Regions from separate parts of the Halopseudomonas salegens genome, predicted to be linked through region 2. Evidence: predicted binding sites of a transcription regulator. Region 2 holds the regulator's gene; each other region holds the start of a gene.
The links. Region 2 encodes sigma-54, which starts transcription at its own class of promoters, with help from an activator protein. Its sites were predicted from a motif close to ANTGGCATNNANNTTGCTNT; they were not measured.
Positions count from the first base shown of each region.

Region 1: a site for sigma-54 is predicted at 2,103-2,122, ahead of BLU07_RS08865 (CmpA/NrtA family ABC transporter substrate-binding protein). Genes of this name have one in related genera too.
Region 3: a site for sigma-54 is predicted at 2,035-2,054, ahead of glnA (glutamate--ammonia ligase). Genes of this name have one in related genera too.

Region 1 covers NZ_LT629787.1:1,973,543-1,977,287, forward strand. The annotation lists gene ntrB (nitrate ABC transporter permease) at 1-546, opposite strand, end outside; gene BLU07_RS08865 (CmpA/NrtA family ABC transporter substrate-binding protein) at 645-1,979, opposite strand; gene BLU07_RS08870 (nitrate- and nitrite sensing domain-containing protein) at 2,402-3,670, opposite strand; gene BLU07_RS08875 (efflux RND transporter permease subunit) at 3,744-3,745, opposite strand, start outside.
Region 2 covers NZ_LT629787.1:591,432-595,176, forward strand. The annotation lists gene rapZ (RNase adapter RapZ) at 1-572, opposite strand, end outside; gene ptsN (PTS IIA-like nitrogen regulatory protein PtsN) at 578-1,036, opposite strand; gene hpf (ribosome hibernation-promoting factor, HPF/YfiA family) at 1,055-1,363, opposite strand; gene BLU07_RS02615 (RNA polymerase factor sigma-54) at 1,437-2,951, opposite strand; gene lptB (LPS export ABC transporter ATP-binding protein) at 3,083-3,745, opposite strand, start outside.
Region 3 covers NZ_LT629787.1:3,064,577-3,068,321, reverse strand. The annotation lists gene BLU07_RS14205 (DUF4124 domain-containing protein) at 1-394, opposite strand, end outside; gene glnA (glutamate--ammonia ligase) at 539-1,942, opposite strand; gene thiI (tRNA uracil 4-sulfurtransferase ThiI) at 2,272-3,723, shown strand.

The DNA of each region.
Region 1 (3,745 bases), 1.4 Mb from region 2:
CTTGGCGAAGTACTCGGCACCGTTCAGGCGCAGTACCCGGGCAACATTGCGGTAGTCCTCAGGGATATTGCGCACCCCCACCGAGGTATTGATGATGACCGGCCAGATCGCGGTAATGAAAATCACGAATATGGCTGACGGGTTGCTGTCCTGAAAACCAGCCAGTGACAGCGGCAACCAGGCCAGCGGTGGCACGGTACGCAGGACCTGAAACAGCGGGTCCAGTCCGCGCATGGCCCAGGTCGATTGCCCGACCAGCACACCCAGGGCAACACCGACAATCGCCGCCAGGGTATAACCGTAGGCTACCCGCTCCAGGCTGGCGAGAATCTGCCAGGCCATGCCCACATCGTTACCGCCGTGGTTATAGAAGGGATTGACGATCAGTTCCCAGGTATCCGAGACCACCTGGCTGGGCGCCGGCAATGAACTGTCCGGAGCGGCGCAGAGCATCTCCCAGAGCAGCAAACAACCAGCAATCACCAGCACTGGCGGTAACGCCCGGTGCAACAGGAACTGACTGACATTGACCAGCCAGACCGGCATGCTGCGTTCCACAGCGGCCGTATCAGCAACCGGCTCGACGCTATTAATGGTTTCAATACTTGCTTTGGCATTCATCAGGCTATCCTCCTGCCAGGGCCTCAGGCCGTGGCTTTGATCTCAAGGCTGTCGAGGTAGGCTTTGGGGTTTTCCGGATCAAACACCTTGCCGTCGAAGAAGGTTTCCTTGCCGCGCGAGGTGCTTTCCGGAACAAGCTCGCTGCCCAGACCCAGATCGGCGGCGGCAGCGCGCCAGATATCCTCGCGATTGACCTGCTCGACCAGCCCCTGGGTATCGAAATTCATGGGCAGATAACCCCAGCGCTGGTTTTCGGTCAGAAACCAGAGGTCATGGCTCTTGAACGGGTAAGAGGCGTGGTCCTTCCAGTAACGCATCTTGTGCGGGCTGTTTTCGACCACCTTGCCGGTGCCGTAATCGAAGGTGCCGCGCATGCGCGCGATGATGTCGTCGAACGGGGCATTGATCCAGCGGCGACGCGAGCAGATGGTGGCAACCTCCTCAACATTGGCCGGATCCTCGCAGAACATTTGCGCTTCCATAACCGCCTTGAGCAAGGCGCGTGTTGCATTCGGATTCTGTTCAACCCAGTCAGCGCGCATGCCCAGGGCTTTTTCCGGGTGCTTGTCCCACAGCTCACCCGTGGTATTGGCGGTATAGCCAATGCCCTGACTGATCAATTGCTCGTTCCAGGGTTCACAGACACAGAAGGTGTCCATGCTGCCGACGCGCATATTGGCGACCATCTGTGCCGGCGGCACCACGATAGTGGCGATATCCCGGTTCGGGTCGATGCCACCCGCCGCCATCCAGTAGCGAATCCACAGATCATGGGTGCCGCCGGGAAAGGTCATTGCAGCGCGTACTTCATCACCCCCTGCTCGCTTGGCTGCCAGCGCAGCCTTGAAGGGGGTACTGTCGACCCCCAGCTTGAGATCGGCGTATTCACGGCCGACCGAAATGCACTGCCCCGCCAGGTTGAGCCGGGCCAGAATCACCATGGGTACCTTGACGTTGTTCGCAGTCATGGCCCCGGATGAAATCAGGTAGGGCATGGGGGTAAGGATATGCGCGCCATCAATGCCGTTGCGCTCGGAGCCGAGAACCAGGTTATCGCGTGTGGTGCCCCAGGAGGATTGCTTGAGCACTTCCACATCCGGCATGCCGTATTTGGCAAACATCCCCTTTTCCAGCGCGACAAACAGTGGCGCCGCATCGGTCAGAGCAATAAAGCCCAGCTTTGCCTTGGTGGTTTCCGGTGCATCCGAACCCGCCGCCCAAGCCGCGGTACGCAAGCCGGGAATCCCGCCACCCAAGAGCGCAGCACCCCCTGCTGCGGCAACTGAGTACTTCAGAAAATCACGACGTTTAATCGTATTTTCACTGATTTTTGCCGAATACTCTTTGCTCTTGTCCATCAGTGCACCCCTTGCAAATACGCAAAAAAAAACGGCGTGCACTCCGGTCTCGAGCAAATCGAGGTGGAGTGGACGCCGTTGTCCAAAATCAATGTGTAGCCTTACTGCTGGCCTGAGTATCGCAATGCAGAGCTTGTGCCAACTTGCCTGAACAGGACTGATTTCAGTCTGGGCATGCTCTCCATCCAGCCAATGGATGCACTCACATGCCTTTCCGAGAAGCAGGAATATTCCATTTGAATACAGCCACTTGCTCGAATAACCTGATAAACCTGAAGACCATGGGCATCAAGAGCTCGGGTATTCCGCTTGTGGTTCGATGTTATGACCCTTGAGCCGATAGCAGGAGAAGCAGACCCACGGATAAAGTGCACAGTTAAAGCGCAACTCAATAGGGACTTGCGCAGTGCCAGTGCATGCAATCACCTTCCCGGACGGCCTTTTTCCTGATTGATCAGAGTGCGTGCCACTTCCAGAAGTCGCACGCCCTGACTCATCGCCGCCTGCTGCAACAGCCGGTAAGCTTCAGGTTCATTGACCTTGTGCTGCTCCATCAGCAAGCCCTTGGCTCGCTCTACCCACTTGCGCTCGTCCAACGAAGTACGCACTACGGCCAGCTCATCGTGCAGTGCCAGCAAACGCTGATTCTGCTCATGCACCAAATCCAGCACCGAACGATTCAGTTGATGACCCATGGCATCGCCGGGCACTGATTCCAGCTCGGTTGCCTGCACGTTGTACAACCGGGTACCCGGACTGGCTGCCGTACTATCCATACTTCCCAGGCGCTTAAGCAGGGCACGATGATTGTCCAGTTCCGCGCTTGCCTCGGCAATGCTGCAATGGCATTGGTTACGCAACTCAAGCGTCAACTGATCTTCAATCGCCTTGAATGCATCAATTCGCGTCGTAGTCAGCTCAAACCACGGCAGATGCAAACTGGCAGGAATCGGTTGTTGCTCACTGCTGCGCATGGCTACCAGGCGCAACTGTTCAATCTCTGTCTGCCAGGGCTCAGCCGCCAGTGCCTTCCAGGCCAGCAAGGCTTCAGGGGTAGAAAAATCGACAAAGGTTTCAAAGCAGCGTTGCTGGCTCTCACCCAGAAAGTGCAACCGCTGGATCAGAACCGGACTGAACCAGCCATTGATGAAGCCAGCCACTCCGGTCGCCCGCTCCTGGCCAGCCAGTTCCTTGCCCTGCATCATGTTGAACAGTGCGACCAGGCATCGTGTGACCTTGGGATCACTGGCGGTATCTGCTGCCTCGAAAACCACCGCCAACAGGGCCGCAATCGGGCGACTGAAGGCAGCAGTGGACTCTTCGGCACTCAATGTTCGGCGCCGTACCGCAGCACGCAATCTGACCAGGCCTTCCAGCCCATGTAATACGGCTGCTATATGATTGAACAGCCGCACCTTCTCCGCAGCACAGGCGCGGTTCAGATCCGGCTGTTCAAACCCATCCAGCAAGACACTCTCTGCCAGCTTGCTTTGCGCAGTCAGCGCATCGAGGGCATCCTGACACTGGTCATCCGGGCTGCCCAGATGAATATTCGAATAACCCCGTTCACGCTGCAAGGTATGGACCAGTTGACTGACCTTGGCCACCAGTTCGCAGGTTGCATCGAGCTGTTGCAGCCCCTGAATTTCACTGCGACGGGCCGCCAGAATAAAGTCCAGTGCACGGGACATGGCAAAGCTCCAGAAAAAACACCATGTCTCATGTAAAGCAATACTTGTACCAACAACGGGCAGAACAGAAAGATC
Region 2 (3,745 bases):
GGCAGGCAACGAACATCGAATACCAGGTCCGCATCGACCGGTACGCCACGCTTGAAGCCAAAGGATTGCACCTGAATGGAAACGCCCTGGCCCTGATTGGTCAGCAAGCGTTGTTTAAGCTCGTCACGGAGCTGATAAAGCGTCAGGTGGCTGGTGTCTACTTTCAGGCTGGCCAGGTCGATGATGGGTGCCAGCAGTTCCAGCTCCTGAGCGATGGCTTCAGGCAGTGACAGATTTTCATCGGTTAACGGGTGCTTGCGCCGGGTTTCGGAGAATCGCTTGATCAATACTTCGTCTGTGGCGGCAAGAAACAGCACGTCGCATTGAATACCTGAGGCACGCACCTGCCGCAGTAGCTCGGGAAATCGCGCCAGATCACTGGGCAGATTGCGAGCATCAATGCTGACGGCTACCTTGGGCAGCTGTGTATGGTGATTCTTGGCCTGATTCGCCAGTTCCGGCAGCAGGCCAGCGGGCAGGTTGTCGATACAGTAAAAGCCGTTGTCTTCCAGCAGGTGCAGCGCAGTGCTCTTGCCCGAACCGGAACGACCACTGACGACCACCAGACGCATGTCGCCTAGTCTCCGCTGCCGGCGTCAACCATGACCTGATAGAGGTCTTCGGCATTCGCGGCTTTGCGCAGGGCGGCCCGCAGAGTGGGTTGGTCCAGCCGTTCGGCCAGCATCTTGAGAATCTGCAGGTGCTCTTCGGTGGCTTCCTCCGGGACCAGCAAAACAAATATCAGGTCAACCGGTTCACCATCAAGGGCATCGAAGTCGATTTTGCCATCCAGTTGCAGCAGTGCGCCAACCGCTTTACTGCAGCCGGACAGGCGACAGTGGGGGATGGCGATACCATGTCCAAAGCCGGTAGAGCCGAGTTTTTCCCGGGCAATCAGGCTTTCGTAAATGGCGTCAGCATCAAGGCTGGTGTGCTGGGCAACCAGTTTCCCGGTCAGCTCCAGCACGCGTTTTTTGGAAACGCCCTGAACACCGGCAAAGGTACGATCAGGGCTGAGGATTTGTGATATTTGCATGGGGTATGCGTTCAGGCCTTAGCGCGCATGGGCGCCTTGTTGGCGGTCAATGGTCTTTTCCTTGTGCTTGATCAGTTGGCGATCGAGCTTGTCGGTCAAGAGGTCAATAGCAGCGTACATGTCTTCATGGTCAGCGTTGGCAACAACTTCGCCACCGGCAATGTGCAGTTTGGCTTCCGCCTTCTGACGCAGCTTTTCCACTTCCAGGGTAACTTGCACGTTGGTGATCTTGTCGAAATGGCGCTCCAGGCGGGCCATTTTTTCGGTAATGTAGTCGCGCAGGGCGTCAGTAACATCAAGCTGGTGACCGCTGATATTTAGTTGCATAGAGTGCCTCCTGATTGGCGTTTTTGCTGTGGGCAACGCATTGCCCGGTGCTGCACTGCAAATCGGGGCTGGCTTAAACCAGCCGCTTGCGTTCACTCGATGGGGCGATATTGAGCGACTCGCGGTATTTGGCGATGGTGCGCCTGGCCACATGAATTCCCTGTTCTTCCAGTAAACCAGCGATCTTGCTGTCACTCAATGGTTTCTTTGGGTTTTCTGTCGCCACCAGTTTCTTGATCAGGGCACGAATGGCGGTAGACGAGAATTCACCCCCTTCACTGGTGCTGACATGGCTGGAGAAAAAGTACTTCAATTCGAAGATGCCACGGGGCGTATGCATGAATTTCTGCGTGGTTACACGGGAAATGGTTGACTCGTGCATGCCCACGGCTTCGGCAATATCGTGCAGTACCAGCGGCTTCATCGCTTCTTCACCCTGCTCGAGGAAGTCTCGCTGATGCTCGACGATCTGGCTGGCCACTTTCATCAGGGTTTCATTTCGGCTCTGCAGGCTCTTGATGAACCAGCGCGCTTCCTGCAAGTGGTTGCGCAGGTAAGTGTTGTCGCTACTGCTGTCGGCACGGCGAACCATGGCAGCGTATTGGCCGTTGACGCGTACCTTGGGTACTGCCTCCTGATTCAACTCAACCACCCAGCGGTCTTTTTCCCGGCGCACGATGACATCCGGGATCACGTATTCTGCTTCGCCTGAGGCAATTTCGCTGCCGGGGCGGGGATTCAGCGTCTGGATCAGGTTGATGACGTCACGTAGCTGCTCTTCCTTCATCCGCGTGCGGCGCATCAGGGTCGTGAAATCACGGCTACCCAGCAGCTCCAGGTGATCCTTGACCAGGCGCAGGGCCTGCTCCAGCAGGGGAGTGTCGGCTGGCAACTGGCGCAATTGCAGACTCAGGCATTCGCTCAGACTGCGTGCGCCAACACCGACGGGCTCGAATTGCTGGATCCGGTGCAGGACCATTTCCACTTCATCGGCTTCGATGTCCAGCATGGGGTCGAAGGACTCCAGAATGTCTTCCAGACTTTCTTCCAGATATCCGTCAGCACTGATCGCATCAATCAGCGACTCGGCAATCAGGCGGTCGGTATCCGACAGGGGGATCAGGTTGAGCTGCCACTCCAGGTGGCTTTGCAGGGTTTCACCGGTGCCGGTACGCGAGGTGTAATCCCACTCCTCATCATCCTGGTTCGGCAATGAGCTGGCCGAGGTCTGGTAGACATCTTCCCATTGGGTATCTACCGGCAGGTCGGTAGGGATTTCGTCAAACTTGCCTTCCGGTGCGTCAGCATTCGGTTGCCGTGATTCAAACTCAACCGGATCGGGCAAGGTAACGGCCGGAGCCTCTTCACCATTGTCATGATCGCCGCCTTCACTCTGCTCATTTTTACCGGCAGCGGTATAGTCGTCGTCGCCGTCGTCGGCCATTTCCAGCATCGGATTGACTTCCAGCGCTTCCTGGACCTCCTGTTGCAAGTCCAGGCTGGATAGCTGTAGCAGTCGGATGGCTTGCTGCAGCTGCGGCGTCATGGTCAGCTGCTGCCCCATCTTGAGGACGAGTGAGGCTTTCATCGGTGGGTGTTCAACCTTGGCTGCAAAATGTTTCTACCTGTGTCATAGCATGCCTGAAATCAAGGCGCTTTTACATAGCTGCGCCGGCTTGCAGGTTGCTGGAATGAAGCGGAACAGGGCGGATGCGCTGGTCACAGGCGGAAGCTGTGGCCAAGGTATACATCACGCACTACCTGACTGGCGAGCACATCGTCGGCTGAGCCCTCGGCAATGATGACCCCATCGTTGAGGATGTAGGCCTTGTCACAGATATCAAGCGTTTCGCGTACGTTGTGATCGGTTATCAGCACACCGATACCCTTGTCCTTGAGATGCTCAATGATTTGTTTGATGTCGTTGACTGAAATCGGATCGACACCGGCAAAGGGTTCATCCAGCAGGATGAAGCGTGGCTCGGTAGCCAGCGCGCGTGCAATTTCTGCCCGCCGGCGCTCACCACCGGACAGGCTCATGCCCAATGTGTTGGCCAGATGATGTATGTGAAATTCGCGCAGCAGTGATTCCAGTTTGCCTTTGCGACCCTCGCGGTTGAGATCCTTGCGGGTCTCCAGAATCGCCATGATATTCTCCGCGACGGTCAGCTTGCGGAAGATCGAGGCTTCTTGTGGCAAATAGCCGATACCCGCCCGTGCCCGCCCATGCATCGGCAGTGCGGTAATATCCCGACCATCAATAGTGATCTTGCCTTGATCGGCTTTGACCAGGCCGACAACCATGTAGAAACAGGTGGTCTTGCCGGCGCCGTTGGGGCCAAGCAGGCCGACCACGTCTCCGCTGCTGATGCCAATGGATGC
Region 3 (3,745 bases), 1.3 Mb from region 2:
TGCCGGGCACACCCTGACTGCTCAGTTCACCGTCGATATCGGCGCGAAGCAGGTGATTGTTGCTGAGCGGCGGGTCAAACCTCACCTGAAGGGTCAATTCACCTTCATTGCTGCGCACGGCCTCATCATTGCCCGGACTGCGGATGCTGATTTGTTGATATGGCGCTGACTGACTGTTGCCAGGGTCCGTTTGCGCTGAATCGGGCTCAGCGGCAGATGGCTTCTCCGGTGGTTCGATGGTGTTGGTCGGGCCTATCTGGATGCTCTCCGCACCGGGGTGCGGTTTGTCCGAAAACATCCGGTTGCCGTCGGCATCGGTCCAGCTGTAGATCTGTGCCTGTGCGCCGAACGCCAACAGGCTGGTCAGCAATCCTGTGCTGAGCATGCGTTTCATGACCATCACTCCTCTGTGACTGATAATCCAAGCCTTGCATCGCTGGTCGGGAAAGGCAAGTAATCCCCATGGCTATCGGACAGACGAAAAAAAGGGGCGCCCGAGAGGCGCCCCTGATTCCCTGATTCCGGCTTGTGGCCAGTCTCAGACGCTGTAGTACAGTTCGTATTCCAGCGGGTGAACGAAGGTGCGTACCTTGATCTCTTCAGCTGCTTTGAGTTCGATGTAAGCGTCGATGAATTCTTCAGTGAACACATCGCCCTTGGTCAGGAACTCGCGGTCGGCGTCCAGAGACTCCAGTGCTTCTTTCAGGCTGCCACAGACTTGCGGAATCTGGCTGGCCTCTTCCGGCGGCAGGTCATACAGGTTCTTGTCCGCTGCATCGCCAGGATGAATCTTGTTCTGGATGCCGTCGAGGCCAGCCATCAACAGAGCGGCGAAGGCCAAGTAGGGGTTGGCTGCCGGATCCGGGAAGCGGGCTTCAATGCGGCGTGCTTTCGGGCTGGAAACGTAAGGAATACGGATTGAAGCAGAGCGGTTGCGTGCCGAGTAGGCCAGCATGACCGGGGCTTCAAAACCGGGAACCAGACGCTTGTAGGAGTTGGTCGACGGGTTGGTGAAAGCGTTCAGTGCCTTGCCGTGCTTGATGATGCCGCCAATAAAGAACAGGGCGGTATCGGACAGGCCGGAGTAACCTTCGCCAGCAAAGGTATTCTTGCCATCCTTGCTGATAGACATGTGTACGTGCATGCCGGAGCCGTTATCGCCGTACAGCGGCTTGGGCATGAAGGTCGCGGTTTTGCCGAAGGCATCAGCAACATTGTGCACGCAGTACTTGAGGGTTTGTACTTCGTCGGCTTTCTTCACCAGAGTGTTGAACAGCACGCCGATTTCGTTCTGACCGGCAGTGGCCACTTCGTGGTGATGCACTTCAATGGTCAGGCCCATTTCTTCCATGGCATTACACATGGCGGTACGGACTTCGTGGTCGTGATCGACCGGCGGTACCGGGAAGTAACCACCCTTGACGCCAGGGCGGTGGCCCTTGTTGCCGGTTTCATAATCGGCATCGGTGTTCCAGGAGCCCTGTTCGGAGATGATCTTGAACATGGCGCCGGAAATGTCGGACTTGTATTTGACTTCGTCAAAAACGAAAAACTCGGGTTCAGGACCAACGAATACAGTGTCACCGACGCCGGTGGACTTCATGTACTCTTCAGCGCGCTTGGCGATGCCGCGCGGATCGCGCTCGTAACCCTGCATGGTAGAGGGCTCGATGATGTCGCAGATGATGATCAGCGTCGGGTCTTCGGTGAAGGGGTCCATAACCGCTGTTTCGTCATCGGGCATCAGGATCATGTCGGATGCTTCAATACCTTTCCAGCCGGCGATAGAAGAACCATCGAACATTTTGCCGTCTTCAAAGAATTCGTCATTCACGTCGCGAGCAGGAATGGTCACATGTTGCTGCTTGCCTTTGCTGTCGGTGAAGCGCAGGTCAACCCACTTCACGTCAAATTCTTTGATCAGTTGAATCGTTTTCGACATGGTTTCCTCCAATGGGAATCGAATTGCCGGCTATATGCCGACCGGAATAATGAACAAGAGCGGAGAGTCCAGCGATCCGCTTGGCGATTAGTAGAGCAAAAGCTATGCCAGCTTTAAACAAGCGCGCAAGTGCACGTTTTAGCAGCATTTCTGCCTTTTCAGTGCGCATGCAAAACACGAATATGATCCAATATAGTGCGTCGTGACATTGATATGCACCATATTGGATCATTTTCGTGTGCGGGCCAGCTATTGTACCTTTAATGAGGCTGCATCGTCAGGCTTGCCTGAGCAACGTATAATAATGCGCTTTTGCGTAGCTGAAGCCTATGAAGCTGTTAATCAAGTTCTTTGCCGAAATCACTATCAAGACCACGCCAGTGCGCAAGCGCTTTGTCAAACAGCTCAAAGTGAACTTGCGCAGCTTGCTGGCAGAGATTGATCCGGCGTTGCGTGTTCACGGTGCCTGGGACAGTCTGGAAATCGAAGGGGTGCAGACGGAGAACCTGGCTGCCGCCCTGGACTGTCTGCAGCGTACGCCGGGTATTTCACAAATCCAGGAAGTGCACGAATACCCACTCACCGATTTGCCCACGCTGGCCGATCTGTGCGTGCAGCATCTTGGTGCGCAGCTGGCCGGCAAGGTATTTGCCGTGCGCTGCAAGCGGGTGGGCAGGCACCCCTTCAGCTCGCCGGAAGTGGCCAGCTATCTGGGAAGCCAGTTGTTCGAGCGCTGTGGGGCCGCAGGTATTTCGCTGTCCGCACCGGAGGTCCGTGCAGAAGTGGAAATTCGTCATGAGCGGGTTTTCCTGATTCAGGCGCGGCATGCAGGTATGGGCGGCTTTCCGCTGGGTACCATGGAGCCAGTGCTGAGCCTGATGTCAGGTGGTTTTGATTCCACCGTGGCGAGTTATCAGTTGCTGCAACGGGGGCTTCTGCCGCACTTCATTTTTTTCAATATGGGTGGGCGTGCGCATGAGATCGGTGTACGCCAGATTGCCCATCACCTCTGGCGCCAGTATGCCGGTAGCCATCGCTTGCGCTTTATCAGCGTGCCCTTTGAGGAAGTGGTGGGTGAGCTGATTCGCAATGTGGATGACAGTCAGATGGGTGTGGTGCTCAAGCGCATGATGTTGCGCGCTGCTGACCGGGTCGCACATCAATTGGGGTTTCAGGCCCTGGTAACCGGTGAGGCAATTGCCCAGGTGGCCAGTCAGACACTGCCTAACCTGGCCGTGATTGATCGCGCGGTGGACCGCCTGGTGCTGCGCCCGTTGATCACCACCAGCAAGCAGACGATTATCGCCCAGGCGCGACAGATCGGTGTGGAAGCCATGTGCAGCAGTATTCCGGAATACTGCGGGGTTATCTCGGTCAGTCCGGCGATCTATACCACCCATGGTCGGGTCGCCGAGGCCGAGGCGCAGTTCGATTTTTCCGTGCTTGAGCGTGCCGTAGATAAAGCGCGTTACACCGACTGCCATTTGCTGGATCAGCCGCTGGAGGGCATTGATGAGCTGGAGCTGGTCAGCTCCGCGCAGCCCGGTCAGGTTGTGATCGATATCCGCGCACCGGATGAACGCGAGAACAGTCCTTTGCAACTGGAAGGTGTCGAGGTCAGGGCAATTCCATTCTATGAATTGAAAGCCTCCTTCGCCGAACTCGATCCAGCGCGGGTCTATTTACTGTATTGCGACAAGGGGCTGATGAGTCAGATGCATGCCCAGCATCTGCTGGATGCGGGTTTCGGGCATGTGCGGGTGCTGCGGCCGAGCAATTGATTTTCCCTGCTGCGCAAAAAAC